One region of the Idiomarina sp. OT37-5b genome, then DNA from elsewhere that is predicted to be linked to it. Evidence: riboswitches for the same ligand, from Rfam matches in the RefSeq annotation. Region 1 holds a riboswitch; the other holds the start of a gene.

What was found. Region 1 has a riboswitch for thiamine pyrophosphate ahead of thiC (phosphomethylpyrimidine synthase ThiC). Riboswitches for the same ligand answer to the same signal wherever they lie in the genome.
Region 2: linked by a shared signal. The riboswitch ahead of C5610_RS12240 (TonB-dependent receptor) and the one ahead of thiC (phosphomethylpyrimidine synthase ThiC) in region 1 are both predicted to bind thiamine pyrophosphate.

What each region holds. Positions count from the first base shown of each region.
Region 1 covers NZ_CP027188.1:2,269,097-2,272,519, reverse strand. The annotation lists gene C5610_RS10760 (diguanylate cyclase) at 1-1,351, opposite strand, end outside; TPP riboswitch at 1,524-1,635, shown strand; gene thiC (phosphomethylpyrimidine synthase ThiC) at 1,723-3,405, shown strand; gene thiE (thiamine phosphate synthase) at 3,402-3,423, shown strand, end outside.
Region 2 covers NZ_CP027188.1:2,598,678-2,602,100, forward strand. The annotation lists gene C5610_RS12240 (TonB-dependent receptor) at 1-1,876, opposite strand, end outside; TPP riboswitch at 1,937-2,038, opposite strand; gene fre (NAD(P)H-flavin reductase) at 2,076-2,777, opposite strand; gene ubiD (4-hydroxy-3-polyprenylbenzoate decarboxylase) at 2,778-3,423, opposite strand, start outside.

The DNA.
Region 1 (3,423 bases):
TCCAGGTGGTGCGGTTTCGACCGCCTCGTTTGCTCTTATAAAGTGCTAAATCTGCTTGTTTATAAGCGCTTTTAAAGGGCTCAGCGTCACTGATCAGGGTGGCGCCAATGGATACCGTGACCGCAAGGCTTGAGCCATCGGCCAATTGAAATTTGTTGTTCTCGACACCCCGCCGAATTTTTTCCAACACACTATCGGCCTGAGCTTGATTAAGGCCGGTAATGATTAAGGCAAATTCTTCACCACCAATGCGCGTCAACGTATCGGTAGTCCGTATCAGACCGGCGATTTTTAGCGCCGTCTGCTGCAACATTTTGTCACCGATATCATGGCCAAACGTATCGTTAATGGCTTTAAAATGGTCGATATCAATGAGCGCAAAACAACAGCTCTTGCTATTGGTGTGGCGCTGCAAGGTTAACTCGTTAAAGCGTTCGGTTAAGTACAGACGATTGCTCAAGCCGGTTAAAAAGTCGGTATAAGCGAGCTTTTCCAAGCGCTTGGTTTTCGACGAGTTAATTAATATGGTTTCGATTGCCGAACAGATCAGTCCCATTAACTCAATATCCAGTTCCGAGAACGGATGTGAACGCACCTGCGGACTGGAAAAGTTGACGGTTCCCCACACTTTGCCGTTAATGGTAATTGGCAGACCCAGATAGGTTTGTAGCTGAAACTGTTGATAACAGGGATGACCGGCATAAGGCTTACTTTTGGACGCGTGCGTGGTGGCAACGACGTTTTCAGCTTCCAGAGTAATCGAACAATAGGTGTCACCCAGGTCAAAGCGTGATCCCGGCGGCACAGGGTCGTGATCGGCGTATGAAAATTTAACGGTATACAGGGTATCTTCAACCTGGCTGACGATACCGTACTGAGTGTTCAGGTAATGACATCCGAGCCTCAGCAATTCGTTAATGCGGTCGGTGGACAGGGTTTGCGTCTGTCGATTGACCACATCGTGAACAGCCCGCAAAACTTCGGCGGCACTGGCATACTCGGTGACATCATTAATGATCGCGAAAAAGCCGTTAACCCGGCCGGTTTTGTTCTCGATGTTAGGTACGTACTTTACGTCAAGCTGGAAACTGCGACCATCGACAAAGGTTACCTTGTCGGTAAAACTGACTTCTTCACCGGCAAGAACGCGCTGATGATACAGCGTGATCTGTTGATAAGATTCCGCACCAATGATTTCGCTGATGAATTTACCTTTAACTTGATGAAGCTCAAGACCAATGAAGTTTCGATAAGCCTGATTGACGTGTTGATACCGTCCTTGGTTATCTACGTAAGCCATCATCAGAGGCAGTGAATCTGCTAATTTCTTAAAGGCGCGATCGACTTTCATTACGTCCTGTTAATACCGTTTAAAATAGACGAATCGTGGCATATAGTGCCACTAAACACCATACCCATTTTGTGGTGGTTATAGGCTGTTATTGTCGCTTAATCAACCCATTTCTTCGGTTCTTAGCCTATTGGTACTTGCGCCCCTGGCGTGATTTTGTTTCACTAAAAAGGAAATCTTGTCGGAGTGCCTCGCTTATCAAACAAGCAGGCTGAGACCGCACTGCGGGATCCGTTGAACCTGATCAGGCTAATACCTGCGAAGGGAACAAGAGAGTGTCAGCTACGATGGTTCTGAACCGTCGATCGGTTGTGTCACTCCGTTCAACACTCCTGACAAGCAACTCTAACCTTAACGATTGAGAGTATGCTATGTCATCGAACCAACGTCAGTATCGGCAACAGGCCGAATCTTTTTTAAAAAACCTCAGCGGTGCTTATTTCCCAAACTCAACACGTGAGTTTCTGCATGGCTCGCGAGCCGATATTCGTGTGCCCTATCGACGCATTCATCTGAGTAAAAGTTTGCACCAGCCCTCGCCCGGAATTGCGATGCCAGATAACCCACCGCTGGACGTTTACGATACTTCCAGCGTGTACGGCGAACCTGGAGCTAACATCGACATCGAACAAGGGCTGGTCAAATTACGTCAGCGCTGGATAGCTGAACGCCAGAGTAGCCCGGAAAGAGGGGTAACCCAACTCGCGTATGCCCGCAAAGGCATTATCACTCCAGAAATGGAATACGTCGCGTTGCGGGAAAATCTTGGCCGTGAACACCTGGCAAATCCAATAACCGCCGAGTTTGTGCGTGACGAAATAGCCCAGGGTCGTGCGATTCTGCCGGCCAACGTCAATCATCCCGAATCGGAACCGATGATCATTGGTCGCAACTTTTTGGTCAAAGTAAACGCCAATATTGGCAACTCGTCCGTTAGCTCTTCGATTGAAGAAGAAGTGGAGAAACTGGTCTGGGCCACCCGCTGGGGCGCCGACACCATTATGGATTTGTCCACCGGTCGCAATATTCATCAAACCCGCGAGTGGATATTACGTAACAGCCCCGTGCCTATCGGTACGGTACCGATTTATCAGGCGCTGGAACGGGTTAACGGTATCGCTGAGAAGTTAACCTGGACAACCTTTAAGGAGGTGTTGCTGGAACAAGCAGAGCAAGGGGTTGATTACTTTACGATTCATGCGGGCGTATTGCACGACTACATTGCGCTGACGTCCCGCCGGGTCACCGGAATTGTTTCGCGTGGTGGCTCGATTATGGCGAAATGGTGCATGGCTCACCAACAGGAAAACTTTTTATACCAGCATTTTCATGAAATTTGTGCCATCTGCGCCGAGTACGATGTTTCGCTGTCACTGGGCGATGGGCTGCGCCCCGGCTCCATTGCCGACGCCAATGATGAGGCACAGTTTGCAGAACTCAGAACGTTGGGTGAGCTGACCAAAATTGCCTGGCAATACGATGTGCAAGTGATGATTGAGGGACCCGGACACGTTCCCATGCACAAAATCAAAGAGAATATGGATGAGCAGCTGAAACACTGCCATGAGGCACCGTTTTACACGCTCGGGCCGCTGACCACGGATATTGCCCCCGGCTATGATCATATTACCTCCGGCATTGGCGCGGCAATGATAGGGGCCTTTGGCTGTGCCATGTTGTGTTACGTCACACCAAAAGAGCACCTGGGCCTGCCTAACAAAGAGGATGTAAAGCAGGGGCTGATCGCCTACAAAATTGCTGCCCATGCCGCGGACTTGGCAAAAGGGCATCCCGGGGCGCAGGCGCGTGATGACGCCATGTCAAAAGCGCGTTTCGAATTCCGTTGGGACGATCAGTTTAATTTAGCGCTCGATCCGTTAACGGCGCGGGCTTATCACGATGAAACTTTGCCGCAGGAATCGAATAAAACCGCACAATTTTGTTCGATGTGCGGGCCTAAATTCTGTTCGATGAAGATTTCCCATGAAGTGCGACAGTATGGTTCACAGCGGATTAACATCAAGGTGAAAGACGCGGCAGAGGTGAGCTCATGAGCAAACCGGTGGTTTGGA
Region 2 (3,423 bases), 330 kb from region 1:
AAAAGTAGTAGCCGTCTTTCAAATCTGTCTGCACACTCCAGTACCAGTGCTCGCCGAGAACGCCGCGTAAACCAATGTTAGCGGTATAATTCGGAGCATGCGCCTGATCCCGGCCACTCATATCCTCGCCGTCTTCGGTCACAAAACCGTCGATTTCTGTGTTCAACCAACCAAGCGATGCAAACGCACTCAGCCCATCGGTCAACTGTCCTTCGAGCTCAGCTTCTACACCATAGTTGGTGCCACTGGCGGCGTTCTCTAGAAAGCCCACAAACGATTGGTCGCGGTTAACCCAGCTTTTCAACTGCACGTCATCACGCCAGTTATAAAATACCGCCACACGTCCTGTCCAACCTTGGTTCGGACTCGCCCACTTAAGGCCTGACTCCAGATTCCATAACAATTCCGGTGCGAACGTCGCACGCTCCAACAAGTACTGTTCGATGCTTTCCAGTTGCTGATCTTTGGCTCTTCCCAATGCCTCACCATTAACACCGCCTGCTTTGTAGCCGCGCGCCAGCGTGGTGTACCAGCGACTATTGTCAGTGTACTGGTAACGCAAACTGAGGTTACCACCGATCATCGTATCACTGGGTTCTTCAGCCACCTGATTGCTGTCGAGATAATCCGTCGTGTAACGTTCCAAACGCAACCCGGTTAGCAGGCTCCAGCGAGTGTTCAGTTGTTGAATCAGTTCGCCGTAAAGCGCCCAGTGATTGCGTTCTTGGTCACTGCTAAATAGCGCTGGAGCGCCAATATCCCAGTTAAAATAATCACGGGTAAGTTGCTGGTTTTTACGGTAGGCATAAACCCCCAGCGTCCACTCAGACATAAGACCCAGCAACGTAACCGGCTCTGTGGAGCGCAAACGTCCTTCAACGGTAGTGTCTTCGCGGTCTCGGAAATACGCATCAAAAGAGGAGTATTCCCACCCAGGAGCAATACCGACGTAGGTCCAGTCCTCATCAAAACTGTATTCACTGTCGGCGTTCAGCCGGCTGACGGACAGCTCCAGCTCACTAGCCCCCCAACCGGAGTACACGGCTGCCAGGCGCACGGCTGCAGAACGCAGCGCATCTGAACCGGGCTGGTCAGATAGCGTTACACGGTCATTTTCCAGACTAAAGGCATCATAGCCATTATCAATATTAAAGTAGTGCAGATTGGCATTAACCTGCCAGTCGTCACTCAATGCTGACGACAGACCCAGACGGGCAGACAGTTCATCACGCTGTTCGGTGTCATCACGGTCTAAAAAGGCGTTGCTGGTGAAGCCATCCTGATTAAACTGTAGCACCGATAAGCGCGCTTGGGTTGCCTCACCTAAGGCTCCGCCGACCGCAACACCAAGGCGCTGCTCATCGTAATTAGCCATACCTGCCAACAGCCGTCCTTGGGTGATCGCCGATGGCGCTTCACTTTCCAATACCACCATCCCCGCCAACGAATTAACACCAAAGCGCCCGCTCTGTGGCCCGCGGAATACCTCGAGTTGACCGATATCGAACAAGGTGGCCGCGGCACCCAAACCGGAATAGTCAATGCCGTCGATAAGTAAACCAACCGACGGATTAACATTGTCAACGAACTGTGAACGTTCACCGATGCCCCGTATCTGAATAAAACGGGCTGTTGACGTACCGCCAGAAAAATTAATATTGGCTACGCTGTTGAGCACATTCTGTAAATGTTCGGCACTGCGCTCTTGCATGGTTTGTGGATCAACGATGGCAATACTTTGCGGAATCTCATTCAGTGTCTGCGACTGAAAGTCCGCATTCACGGTAATAATTTCAATGTTTTCCTGGTCGGATTGGGCATTCGCCGCAAACCCTAACGAAAGCGCGGTCAGGGCAAAAAGATTCTGTTTTAACATGATGGATCATTTCCTCAGCTTAAGAAAGAAACGATCCGGTAAGGCTTCAATGGATAGCAAGTCGGAGTTGTCTACCATCCCTACGCCAGTATTAACCGGATCAGGTACAAAGGGTTCGCTGTCTTGCATCTCAGCCCGTTAAGGGCACCCCTTGGTAATGCCGCGCTAGTATAACGCGACGGTCATATTGTTCAACCGTTTAAATAAACGACAAGGCGTCTCCGTGTAACTGTGCCAGCGGCACACCACGGGCAACAAAATCGTCACGAATAACACGGACCATTTCAAACCGCCCCGCCATATAAATCTGACAGTCAGCCAGATCTGTGCGTTCAGCCATAACCGCATGATGCACCAAGCCGATCGCGTAAGACCAGCTTTCATCCGCCTGTTCCAGCACCGGACGGTAGCTGAACAGTGGGTGTTGCTGCGCCAATTGCTGTAACCGCTCGTGCAAATATAAATCCTGCTTTTGCTTTGCACCCCAGTAGAGGTAAACCGGCTGTTTCAACCCATCCGCAAGCAGTTTTTGCAAGATAGAATAGGTGTAGGAAAACCCGGTGCCGCCGGCAATGAGCACAACCGGCTGTTGTTGCGGCAGATGCACAAAAGCCTCACCCGCCGGTGCTTCGATATCGAGCTGCTGGTGCTGTCTGATCCGCTCCAGTACCTCTCCCGCGTAGGCGTTATCTGGAGGAGCACCGATGTGCAGTAACCACTGATGATGTTCAGCCGGATCCGACGCGATACTGAAGGGGCGCTTATCGGTTTCGCCCATTACCACCTGCAAATACTGTCCGGCTTTAAATTCAACGGCTTTAGGCAGCTTGATACTGACTTCCCAGACGTAATCAGCCAATTGCCGACTGATATTGGCCTGGCAAGTGAGTTGTTCTGACATTTACTTCTCCAGAATATTCAGTTGGTCCCAGAGCTCATCGACGCGTTGTTTAACGTCCTCGCTCATTGTGATGGGTTCGCCCCATTCGCGATCAGTTTCGCCGACCCACTTATTGGTCGCATCCATTCCCATCTTTGAACCAAGCCCGGATACCGGCGAAGCAAAGTCGAGATAATCAATGGGTGTATTTTCGACCAGTGTCGTGTCGCGAGCGGGGTCCATCCGCGTGGTCATTGCCCAGATAACGTCTTTCCAGTCACGAGCATTGACGTCGTCATCGCAGACGATAACAAACTTGGTATACATAAACTGACGTAAAAAAGACCACACACCCATCATCACGCGTTTCGCATGGCCAGGATATTGCTTCTTCATGGTCACTACCGCTAGCCGATACGAACAGCCCTCGGGTGGAAGATAGAAGTCAACAATCTCGGGGAACTGCTTTTGCAATAACGGAATAAACACTTCATTCAGAGCAACACCAAGCACGGCCGGTTCGTCCGGCGGTCGGCCGGTATAGGTGCTGTGATAGATCGGATCGCGTCGGTGGGTCACGTGGGTGACGGTAAATACCGGAAATTCATCCACTTCGTTATAATAGCCGGTGTGATCACCATAGGGCCCCTCGGGCGCGGTTTCACCC